Regions from separate parts of the Paenibacillus sp. Dod16 genome, predicted to be linked through region 1. Evidence: riboswitches for the same ligand, from Rfam matches in the RefSeq annotation. Region 1 holds a riboswitch; the other holds the start of a gene.

Evidence for each region. Region 1 has a riboswitch for thiamine pyrophosphate ahead of ACPV3A_RS15390 (YkoF family thiamine/hydroxymethylpyrimidine-binding protein). Riboswitches for the same ligand answer to the same signal wherever they lie in the genome.
Region 2: another riboswitch for thiamine pyrophosphate. It lies ahead of ACPV3A_RS07100 (ECF transporter S component); the one in region 1 lies ahead of ACPV3A_RS15390 (YkoF family thiamine/hydroxymethylpyrimidine-binding protein).

Annotation. Positions count from the first base shown of each region.
Region 1 covers NZ_JBNDYG010000018.1:56,794-62,930, forward strand. Annotated here, with positions in the region: gene ACPV3A_RS15370 (methyl-accepting chemotaxis protein) at 1-315, opposite strand, end outside; gene ACPV3A_RS15375 (class I SAM-dependent methyltransferase) at 499-1,221, opposite strand; gene ACPV3A_RS15380 (nucleotidyltransferase domain-containing protein) at 1,366-2,064, shown strand; gene ACPV3A_RS15385 (YjcZ family sporulation protein) at 2,182-2,280, shown strand; gene ACPV3A_RS15390 (YkoF family thiamine/hydroxymethylpyrimidine-binding protein) at 2,353-2,958, opposite strand; TPP riboswitch at 3,043-3,145, opposite strand; gene ACPV3A_RS15395 (nitroreductase family protein) at 3,331-3,933, opposite strand; gene ACPV3A_RS15400 (ABC transporter permease) at 4,465-5,418, shown strand; gene ACPV3A_RS15405 (iron chelate uptake ABC transporter family permease subunit) at 5,408-6,137, shown strand, end outside.
Region 2 covers NZ_JBNDYG010000006.1:536-6,672, forward strand. Annotated here, with positions in the region: partial or broken gene ACPV3A_RS07090 (SDR family oxidoreductase) at 134-980, shown strand; gene asd (archaetidylserine decarboxylase) at 1,056-1,859, opposite strand; TPP riboswitch at 2,024-2,136, shown strand; gene ACPV3A_RS07100 (ECF transporter S component) at 2,227-2,856, shown strand; gene ACPV3A_RS07105 (ABC transporter ATP-binding protein) at 2,849-4,525, shown strand; gene ACPV3A_RS07110 (energy-coupling factor transporter transmembrane component T family protein) at 4,522-5,328, shown strand; gene ACPV3A_RS07115 (TetR/AcrR family transcriptional regulator) at 5,521-6,090, shown strand; gene ACPV3A_RS07120 (DMT family transporter) at 6,095-6,137, shown strand, end outside.

The DNA.
Region 1 (6,137 bases):
CTTGTCCACCATGCTGTTGAATGTTCTGCTGAGATCGTTCATGCCCCCAACCTCTTCAACCTGGAAGGTGAAGTCGCCTTTAGCGATTTTGGCAGAAACGCTGGAGATTTCCGCAAAGGAGTTAGTAAGCGTTTTCTCAATAAGACGAGAAAGAGGAAAAGTAAGACCGGTTAGTACCACCACGATGACCACGCCAATGATTGCTTTACCCATTAGAATAAATGCAAGCAGCATTGGAACCGCAAACAAAGCGGCGATGAGAAAACAGGCTGCAGTAATTTTTCGTGAGATAGGGAGTCTGTTGAACCATGCCATAAGAATGAGTCCTCCTCAATAACATAGGATATATTTACCATGATTATAGCATCGACGGGCAAAACTAGATAGGACGAATTGACAAAAAGTGTTGGATTAGGTCGAAAGAACTGAAGTTGAGGAGGGAGAGGGGACACGTAGCAAATATGCGAATCCCCACTTGATGCACAGATATGAAAAGGTTTATTTTACTGCCCGGAATAAGGCGGAAGCGAGATAATCGGTATTATCCAGAATCATGCGGTCATGCTTGAACAGCGTTTCCCAGAGCGCAACATCGAACAGGAGTCCTTTATCACGCTGTTCAAATGTATCCAGATGACGTGTCTGCTCTTCCTTTAACTGCTCATTGAAGTGGTTGTACTCCAGAATTTCTTCCTGTTTAAACCCGCAAGCCAAGAGGGATTCCGTCCATTCTTCTCTCATCATCAGATTAGGTATTCCGAAGAATTCGAGCAGTTCCTGAAGCTTTGCTTCCGGCATGGGTTTATCTAGCAGTAATTCTCTGTCCAGCAGGACGCCTCCGCGATCCAGAACGCGGTAATATTCGGGCAGCGATTTCGAAGTATCCGTAAATACGGTAACAGACTCAGCCATGATCAGATCAAATTGGTTGTCCTCGAAAGGCAATGCGCATACATCGGCTTGATGGAACTGCACGTCGATTTCCATCGCTTCGGCTCGTGCTCGTGCTTTTTTGATCATATTTTCGTTCAGATCAATAGCTGTCACTTGATACCCCATCTCCGAAAGATGGCATGCGGTTCTGCCAGTTCCGCACCCCACCTCCAGAATGCGGCTGCCCGGTTGAATGGGATAATTCTTCAGCATTCTGAGGGTTGCCTCGAATCCTCCCGGGTGGGCACTGCCCATGCCTAATTTAGAGAGCATATGAATGTAGTTCATCTCATCTATCCCTTCTTCCCTTGTCATCAACATGAGGGTAATCGTTTATTTACCATATGATTCAGGTACGTTTAGGGTTTTAGCTGAATTAGATATTTTGAGCCCTTTTTTCGGGAGGATCAGAGTCATAATGGAGGAAACGTCATGAGGATGGAACCGGTAGAGGCAGCGGAACGCGTCATTCAACACGATTATCCCGACTGTTTGCTTGCCGTGCTTGGCGGCAGCGCGAGCAGAGGCGAATATAATGAACAATCCGATTTGGACATTATGGTCCTTGAACGAGAGGGTCATGATTTCAGCAGGAGGACGATAGAGGCGCATGGATGGATCGCGGAAATCTTTATATTGTCTTTATCCTCCTATCGCGAATATTTTGACGAGGGAGTGATCGCGGCGAATCCGTCATTTCAGCGGATGATCGCAGAAGGGACGGTGCTGCGCCTTATGCCCGAGGGGGAAGAGGTGCGGACGGAAGCCCAAAGCGATTTGGATTACGGACCTCTGCCCTTGACGATAACCGATATTAACGACTACCGTTATGTGCTAACCGAGTACATGCTGGACTTGAAGAGTCCCCGAAGCGATGGTGAAAAATGGTTTACGGTGCACAAAATAGCCGCGATTCTCTGTGATTTTGTACTTAGGGTGAACCGGGAGTGGACGGGTGAAGGGAAAACGCTGTTCCGCCTGTTTAACCGCTTTGACACAATTTTAGGAGAGCGATTGGAAACAGCGCTCGCGGCGATGTATCGCCAAGATGATCCTTCTGTTCTAATGGCATTTACCGAGGAAATGCTCCGTCCGTACGGAGGGAAACTTCTCATCGGTTATGAGGAATAAAATATCGATGCCAATAGATAAAGAGAGGTACATTAGCCGTGACGCTAGCAAGGCGCAGGAAATACTATAATAGTGTGATTACATCACGGCATACTTTAAATCCAGGAGGGGATCTTCATGAGCGGAGTATATGGCGGCGGTGAATATGGCAATTCAGTAGGAATTATTTTGGTTCTCTTTATCCTGCTCGTAATCATCTTGAGTGCTTGGGTTTAAACCGTCAAGATTCTTGGCAGTAGTGACAGAAAAGCCCGGCGCATGCCGGGCTTTTGTCTGCCTCAATCGAACTCAATTCGATGCGGCTTTAACCGAGGGGCTGTGAGCGGACACCACTGCAGTCATGACCAGATGGCTGCTGTCGGATTGGATCGCATGCAAAAACGCCTCTTCAAGAGACCCGAACACCCGGGATAAGGATCCGTCCAACCGGCTGGCGTAATGAATGCTTCCGGCGAACGTACCGGCTGCCTTCGCACGATTTACTTCACTGTAGATGACATCCATGTAGTTGTCCGTACCCATGGGGTAAAGAGCGAATTGGCAGGCAGTCTCCATATCGGCATGTTCTCCGATGTCGTTGTTCAAGCGGGTTGAATCCTCAGTCATATATACATCGGCGTCCGTATCTCCGGGGCAGCCAATGGAATAAGTGCCATTAAAAACAGTGTGCACGCCACTCGCCGCAGCATGGGCGAATATCGCTCTTGTAACATCAAAGACATGCTCTGCACGTCCACGAATACAAGTGCTCACATCGTCTGTCTGAATCCACACCTTTCCCGCATCCACAGATTGTAGAGCGCCCAGGATGACCTCCACAAACCGGTCTGTCATGGGAAATACCGAGAACCGGCATCCGACGATCCGGCTGGTTCCGCAAACAAGCTCATTCATTTTCATTTCCTCCCCATTATATAAGTCCACGCAAAAAAACCGCACCCCATGAAGAAGGTGCAGTTATGCCTACGAAAAGAAATAAACATAAATGCTACACTTCCCCACGCTAGTATGACCTAGATCGGGTGATAAGGGTTAACGGCAGCCCGCCGTCTCTCAGCACATGGCACCCCTAGTACAGCCAATATCTTATGTAGTTGGTTACCGCAAGATTTGCCCCGGAGCTTCATGTTACCGTAGAAGTTCGAGGGTTCTTACCTGTGTAATTGTATCGTTTTGCCATCGGTTTTTCAATCTTTGCCCATTATAAAAAAAACCGCCTGTCCCATTTGCAGGAACTTAGGGAGGCGGCTTTTTTCATCTGTTTGATTAGTTATATACTTTCACGCGATCTTCAAGCGGTGCAAATTCTTTTTCGCCTGGTTCAGCAACCGGCTTACCGAAAGGCATTTGAGCAATCAGCTTCCAGCTTTCCGGGACGTTCCATTCGGCTTTTACTTTTTCGTCGATCAGCGGGTTGTAGTGCTGCAGGGATGCGCCCAGACCTTCTGCTTCAAGGGATGTCCATACTACAAATTGCAGCATGCCGTTGGATTGGTTGGACCAAACCGGGAAATTGTCGGCATAAGCGGCAAAGCTTTGTTGCAGCCCCGCAATGACGTTATTGTCCTCGAAGAACAGTACCGTACCGTAACCAGCGCGGAATGAAGCCATTTTGTCGGCAGTGGATTTGAATGCTTCTTCATCGCCAACAACTTCCTTCAGGATGCCTTCCGTGATGTTCCACAGTTTATCGTGCTGTTCGCCAAGCAATACAACGACGCGTGCACTTTGGGAGTTGAAAGAAGACGGAGTATACTTAACCGCTTCGTTTACGATTTCCTGAATACGCTCGTCCGAGATAACGGATTCTTTGCTAATCCCGTAATAAGAACGGCGATTTTTGAGTGCAGCTGAAAAATCTTTAGACATTGAAAAAAAACCTCCTGGTGTAATCGAATTTGCATACGCCTGATTAGAAGATGTCCCTTACTACAAGCAAATATGCATTTTACGTTATTAGCCATAAAACCAATTATTATTCCACACTAACTTACGTTTAGTTAGAAATAATAATTCTGTTAGGATATTAATATAACTTAGAGGAATTGTCAACGACTTTATATAATTTTTCTTATCCATTTAATAAGAATTGAAACAGTCGTTTTTAGAGAAGTCTCATCATTGCAGAAGCTGCATTAAAGGGAGATTTAACCAAAGTGTGATTCTGTCCTGAGGATATAAGCTATGTCTCCACCTAACTTCATATTATGAACAATTCATGAACAAAATATACTTGTATGAACAATTTAATTGATTTTGATTCTCAATTATACTTGTCGAGCCAGAATGAGGATGATATAATGCATATCAGAACGCGATTGATAATCAATCTCAATGAGAATGGTGACGAAAATTGCATGATCCCGGGTATTTAGAGACATACGCATAGAAGGAAGAGCCATGAAGATTAGATACTTATTTGCAGCCGTTGTGGTACTCTCGATAATCTCATTATTTATTGGAGTTAAGGATATCTCGCCACTGCAATTGTTCTCGATGACAGAACAACAACAGCATATTATGCTTGTCAGCCGGATTCCTAGGCTTGTCAGTCTCATATTGGCGGGTGTCAGCATGAGCATCTGCGGATTGATCATGCAGCAGCTCAGCCGCAATAAGTTCGTATCGCCCACCACGGCAGGTACGATGGACTCTGCCAGACTGGGGATATTGGTAGCCATGCTTGTCTTCACGACAAGCGGACCGCTTATCAAAATGCTTGTGGCATTTGTATTCGCTCTGGCAGGAACCTTTATCTTCATGAAGATACTGGATCGGATTAAGTTCAAGGATGCGATCTTCATCCCGCTCGTAGGGCTGATGTTCGGTAATATCGTCAGTTCGATCGCCACCTTCTTTGCATACAAATATGATCTTATTCAGAATATGTCCGCATGGCTCCAGGGTGATTTTTCCATGATCATGAAGGGCCAGTATGAAATGCTCTATCTTAGTATCCCGCTTGTGATTCTGGCGTATCTGTTCGCCAACAAGTTTACGGTGGCCGGAATGGGAGAGGAGTTTGCTACCAACCTGGGCCTTCACTACCGGAGAGTCGTGAATCTGGGACTGGTCATCGTGGCGCTGGTTACGGCTTCCGTCGTGCTGACGGTCGGCGTGATTCCGTTTCTTGGTCTGATCATACCTAATATTGTTAGTTTGTACTTAGGAGACCATTTGAAAAAAAGCCTTTCGCATACCGCGCTGCTGGGGGCCGGTTTCGTACTGTTCTGTGACATCCTGGGCCGGATCATTATTTATCCCTATGAAATTCCGATTAGTCTAACCGTGGGCGTACTCGGAAGCGGTATATTCATTTTCTTACTGATGAGGAGAAAGGCTTATGACTTATAAAGCCAAACTCGGCCTGTTGGCCGCAGCGGCAATCATCCTGGTGGCAGTCTTTCTGTTCATTGATCTTGGCGGTAACTGGGATTACGCCCTACCAAGACGAATCAAGAAGGTGCTTGCCATTATTCTGACCGGCGGGGCGATCGCTCTGTCTACCACGGTGTTTCAAACGGTCACGAATAACCGGATACTGACGCCAAGCGTGATGGGATTGGATTCCTTGTATATCCTGATCCAGACGACCGTGATCTTTGTCTTCGGCTCCTTCACGCTGTATAAAATGGGCAGCAATGTTAACTTTTTGATCAATGTCGGCGCGATGATCCTATTTGCCGGGATCCTTTATAAGATTTTGTTCCAGAGGGAAGGAAACAACATTTACTTCCTGCTGCTGATCGGCATGATATTCGGAACCCTGTTCTCCAGCATGTCTTCCTTTATGGAAGTGCTGATTGACCCGAACGAGTTCCAGTTTGTAGCCGACAAAATGTTTGCCAGCTTTAACAATGTGAAGACCGAGCTTCTGGTCCTTTCCGTCATTGTCGTAGCGCTGACCTTGCTGTACTTTGCCCGATTTGCCAAGTACCTGAACGTGCTGGCACTAGGTCGTGAGCAGGCGATCAACCTCGGCGTGAATTATGATTATGTAGTGAAGCGGCTTCTGATTGTGGTTGCCGTTCTGATCTCGGTGGCTACCGCTTTGGTAGGTCCGATTACATTCC
Region 2 (6,137 bases), on a different contig from region 1:
AAAATTTGTTATATTAGGGATATGTATAAAGCGCTAAACGCAGGGTTTTAAGAGACCGGACAGGCAGTTCGGATAACGGAAGGGTGACGGGTGTGACGGAGAGAGCGGCATTGGCGGAGCAAGCGGTGATCCGGTGGTAACGGCGGGAGCAGGAAAGGTTGCGCTGATCACGGGCGCGTCGAGCGGGTTCGGACTGCTCATCAGCTTGGAGTTGGCAAAAGCGGGCTATGACGTGGCAGCGGGTCTGCGCAGGCCGGAGGCGGCTGCAGAGCTGATGACCCGAGCCGAACAAGCAGACGTTGTCGAGCGCATTCACGTATTCCAGCTGGATATATGCTTGGAGGAACAAGTCAAGGCTGCTGCTTGGGAGTTAGAGCAGAAGTTCGGCCGATTGGACGTGCTGGTGAACAACGCCGGCGAAGCGGTAGGCGGCATGGTGGAGGAAGTACCGCTCAGCGTCTGGCGCAAGCAGTTGGAGACGAATTTATTCGGGACCGTATCGGTAACGCAGCATATGCTCCCGCTGCTGCGCAAGACCGGACGATCCAAAATCATTCTCATGAGCAGCATTAGCGGCGTGGTCGGCTTTTGGTCCCTATGCGGCATCCAAATTTGCGCTGGAGGGGTTTGGTGAGAGCCTGTCCATGGAGTTGATGCCCTTTGGCATCGATGTCGTACTGATCCAGCCCGGTGCCTATGGCACGCCGATCTGGAATAAAAGTTTTGGGGAGCTTACGGTAAAGGAAGGATCACCCTACAGCGGTCTGCTGAAGGGCGTGCTGGACTATTCCGAGCGGACAGCCAGGGGAAGCGGGGATCCGCAGGAGGTAGCCAGGCTTGTGGCAAACATTGCGTCCATGTCCAAACCGAGGTTCCGCTATACGCTGCCCCGAGGTACGCGGCTGACCGCATGGATCAAGGGCGTGCTGCCGGATCGGCTGTTTCAGCGGATCGTTTATCGGATGCTGGACAGGCGTTAATCATTCATGCAGCGAATGATTCATGGCCTTAACTTGTCATGCGATGCTTGGTGAAGCTTGGTAAGGTGAATGGCGTTACCCTTTTCTGGTTGGGGACGGGTGTAGCAAACCAAGCAGCTCTCCCATCTTCACCTTGGAGCCGGGTTCCAGGTCACCGCGCGGAGTAAACGTGCCGTTCTCTGTCAGAAGCACGACGGTAGAGCCGAATTCAAAGTACGCGAGTTCATCGCCGATCTCGTATTTCTTCACGTTCTCGTCAGCATAACGGATGCTGCTCACGTTCATGGCTCCGACCTTCACGACGGCAACTTCGCCGAACTCATGCGCAATATAGGTAATGAGGCGCTCATTACGGCTGAGCACGTGCCGGATATGGGTCATCGCAAAATCGTTCACGGGGTAAACGCGTCCCTTTAGATGCTCGCTTTCCGCCTGAACACCGGTTACCGGGGAATGAATGCGATGATAGTCGGTTGGGCTTAAATACAATACAAATGCATAACCGTTGATGTAGTTTTCCATTCTCGGTGATTTGGCGAGCAGCTCGCTCAGGGTATAATCCTGTCCCTTGACGCTCAGAATGGTGCCGGCATTAACGGCGCACATCGCCGAAATCGTGGCATCGACGGGGCTTACCATGGCATCGGCGGTGTCGTCTATGGCGCGCAGGCCTATTTTTAACCGGCGGGAAAAGAATTCGTTCAGTGAGCGGTATTCGTGGATTTCTTTCTCCGCTTCATGCGCCGGGATTTGATAAATTCGTATGAATGCAGGTATTAGATGACGGCTCAGCCGGCTGTGGGAACAATGCCCCATGATTCGGGACAGCCACTTGCGGGAGGACAGCTCAGTCATCAGACGCAGCAATTGTTTAGCCATGTCATTCTCCTTTGTGCATAGGTGTCAGCAATAAACGTTGGTGGAAAAGCCAATCACTCTGATATTGACATAGAATGAGCTGGAAATCAATAAATAGCCATTTTTGAAAAAAGGTTCTTGCTAATTGGAGAACGAATGTGTATTTTAAGATTAACATGAAACCGAATAGGGAATACGGGGGCTTGAGTGAATCAGGCTGAGATTGCAGCTGCTATCCGCTGTTGACCGTTAATCTGAACTGGGTAATGCCAGCGTAGAGAATATCCGACCCTGCCTACATAGGGCCTATTTTTCCGTCTGCGCGTTTTCCAGACGGTTTTTTGTTGTGTTTATACAAAAATAGAGGTGGAGAGGGGAATGTGTGGTTATGGGAACATCTATGCAAGAGAAGTTGGGGGTTCAGCCCCGAAAAGGGCTGCGGTTAAGCGATATTTTGGTGACGGTGTTGGTATCGCTGGTGCTTGGCGTCATTTATCACTTCTGGGGTTCGGTTTACAATCTGTTAAAACCGCTGTTCTTTGAAGCGGATGAGTTGTTATACGGAATGTGGTTCGCTGCAGCCACGCTTGCTTACTTGCTAATCCGTAAGCCGGGAGTGGCCATCATTGCGGAAGTGGCGGCTGCCCACGTGGAAGTGCTGTTTGGCAGCGGCTGGGGATTGACTCTGCTGCTGTATGGCCTCATTCAAGGACTTGGGGCAGAATTGGTATTCGCGGCGTTCCGTTATCGGAGCACCTCGGCGTGGACGCTGGCGATTGCCGGAGCAGGCGCAGCCATCGGATCGATGATCATGGACTTCTATTACAGCTATACCGATGACCTGCAGACGTGGATGTTCCTGGCCAAATACGGTATGCGGGTACTCAGCGGTGCCGTCATTGCAGGCCTGCTCATGCTCTTGCTGGCCAAAGCCTTGGACCGCACGGGCGTCACATCCCTGCTGCGTCCTGCGTCGAAGAAGGATTACGAAGCACTGGATGATCCGCGCCATGTCTAATGCCACGGTTAGCCTGGTTCCGGCTCAGTCCGCTGAGATGGTTTCGGAACCGGCCGTGTATGTGGAGGGATTGCGTCTGAAGTATCCGGGCGAGGAGCGACTGATGTTCAAAGACCTCTCCTTCTCGGCTGTCCGCGGGGAGAAGGTGCTGCTGCTCGGTCCGAGCGGCTGCGGCAAATCCACGCTGCTGCAGGTGCTTAGCGGGATGATTCCCCGCGCAACGGAGGTGCCGATGAAATGCGAGTCGCAGCTGGTTCCGCGCTCTTGGGGGTATGTATTCCAAGATCCGGATACCCAGTTCTGCATGCCGTACGTGGATGAAGAGCTGGCTTTCGTACTGGAAAATCTAAGTGTCCCCCGCCATGAGATGAAGGAGCGGATGCAAGCGGCGCTCCGCGAGGTGGGGCTTGATCTTGAGGAGCTTCATATGCCGATCGGGCATTTGTCCCAAGGCATGAAGCAAAGGTTAGCGCTGGCTTCGGCTCTGCTGCTGGAGCCGGAGGTGCTGTTCCTTGACGAGCCATCTGCCTTGCTCGACCCGGAAGGAAGGGAGCAAATCTGGTCGGCGGTGAAGGCCGTATCGGAAGGGCGAACACTGATCATCGTGGAGCACCGGATCGAAGAAATGGCCAGATACGTGGATCGTGTCGTGCTGTTCAGCCCGGATGGCGTGATTCTGGGCGAAGGTCCTCCGGCAGCGATATTCGCAGAATTCGAGCGGGAACTCCAAGCCTATGGAATCTGGTATCCCGGCGTATGGGAAGATTATGCGCAGACCCGGGCGGGCAGAGAGTTGTTTGCTCCGGTCGATGCGCTTGGCGATGAGCGGGGTAATCTCCTGCATGAGGCTGCTCCGCCGTATGCTCAACGTGGGGAGTCTGTCATTCAACTGGCGAATTTCAGGGGAATGAGATGGGATAAACCGGTCATCACTCTCCCTTCGGCCGAGGTGTTTCCGGGACAATTCATTGCGGTGGTAGGGCCGAACGGAGCAGGCAAAAGCTCGCTGCTGCTCAGTTTGATGGGGCTGCTTCGCGCCGAAGGGACCTATATGCTCTGCGGGGAAGAGGTCATTCAGGGCAAACGCAGGAAGGTGCGGAAGAAGAGAGAGCAGCAGCTGCGCCAAATCGGATTCGTGTTTCAGAATCCGGAGCTTCAATTCCTGACGGAGCGCATCGGCGATGAGGTGGTTTACTCGCTGCTGGTGGATCATGTGCCGCCGGAGGAAGCGAAGGCGCAGGCCGAGCGCTGTCTTGAACGTTTTGGATTGAATGGCTTGGAGGCCAGGCATCCGTACCAGCTGTCGACAGGCCAAAAGCGCCGCTTGAGCGTGGCTACGGCCATGGCAAGACAGCCGTCCGTCCTGCTTCTGGATGAGCCGACCTTCGGACAGGATGCGCGGAATACATTCGCGATTCTGGAGATGTGCGAGAAGCTGCGTCGTGCGGGAACCGCCATTCTCATGGTGACGCATGAAATGGAGATCGCGCAGCGGGTCGCCACACATATATGGGAAATACGGGAGGGACAGCTGACCTCGAGCATGCCCTCCCCGCGCTGGTCTGGCGGGATTGCATCCGGGCAGACGGCTAATGGAGTAAACGGCTCTGCAGGCCCTCAAGGTACCTTAGCCGCGGCCGATCATCGCCTCACGGGGGTGAACGCATGAACATATGGAATCCCGTGCGGATCACTTGGCTGCACCGGGCGAATCCGGTGGTGAAGCTGGGTCTGATCTGTGCGCTGTTTTTCATGACGGTGTTAACCCATGATCTTGATTTTGTTTTGTATCAGGCGTTCATCTTTATGGTCTGTCTCGTGGTGCTCAGCGGGGTGAAGCCGTGGAAAATGCTGTTGTTCTTCATTCCGTTTCTGCTTGCCTTCATATCGTCCGCCTCTTCCATGATGCTGTTCGGTAAGGGAGAGACGATCTGGTGGGAGTGGGGGTTGTTCCGGGTATCGGAAGAAAGCTTCTACCGGGGGCTGCATTTGGGCTTTAAGGGAATTGCCTTTGCCTCGGAGGGGCTGCTGCTCGTGACCACAACGTCCTCGGTGGATTTATTCTACAGCCTGATGCAGAAGCTGCGGCTGGCGCCCAAGTATGCTTACAGCTTCATGGCTTCAATCCGGCTGCTGCCAATGGTATGGGAGGAATATGTGATTCGCCGCCAAGCCTTGAAGGTACGAGGAGTCCGCCCGATTCGCGGGATTCGCGGCATGGTGAACCGCGCAGGATTGTATATAGTGCCGCTGCTGGCACAGAGCATCCGCCGGGCCCATCGGGTGGCCGCCGCGATGGAGGCCAAGCAATTCGACGGCGATCAGGCGAAGTCCCGAACGTATTATTACCCGTCGCGTTATTCACGCTATGATCTTCTGGTTATCGGATTGCTTGCAGTTGCGGCCGCTTTCGCTTATGCCGCATCCGGATATTTTCCATGGTTCGGCATTGGCGACGTGCGGTTTGATTAAAGGGTTGGTGAAAGCAAAAAGAGTCTGCTTACGTTACGTAAGCGGGCTTTTTTTGTTATGAGATTTAAAGTTAAGCTAACTTCTTCCCCGTTATATTTAAAAAATCATGTCTGGATTTCATGCTGATCGAGGCGTTATAATACTGATGGTACCAGAATAGTATTTATGGTACCAGAAGGGGAGTTAGTTCACTTGCGCGAGCGAATATTGAATGAAACGATCCGCTTAATTCAGCGGCAAGGATTTACGTTTACGGTCAGTGATCTGGCCCGCGTCCTTGCCATTAGTAAACGGACGATCTATGAGCACTTCTCATCCAAGGAAGAGATTGTTGAACATATCATTGACGGGATGATCCGGCACATCCAGCAGCGCGAACGTGAAATTGCGGCGGATGCGGGGCTTACCGTTCTGGAGAAGATACACCAGATTCTAATCTGTCTGCCCCAGGAGATGGAGCAGATGGATTTGGGGATGCTGCCGGATCTGAAGCGCACGCATTATGCGCAATGGGAGAAGCTGGACACCTTTTTCCGAGAGGAATGGGGCATTGTCACCGAGCTGATGGAGCGGGGCATGGCCGAGGGAAGCATCAAACGGATTCATATGCCGCTGTTCATCGATCTGTATCTCGGATCGCTCCATCAGATTTACGATTCGAGGGCGACGGTGAAGCATCAATTGCCGCTGGGGGAGCTGCTGCAGTCCGTTATGGACATCTTGCTGTTCGGGATTGCTGCAGAGAAACGGGAGGAGTCTTGAGATTATGCATTGGTTCTATTTAAGTTTGGCTATTCTGTTTGAAGTGG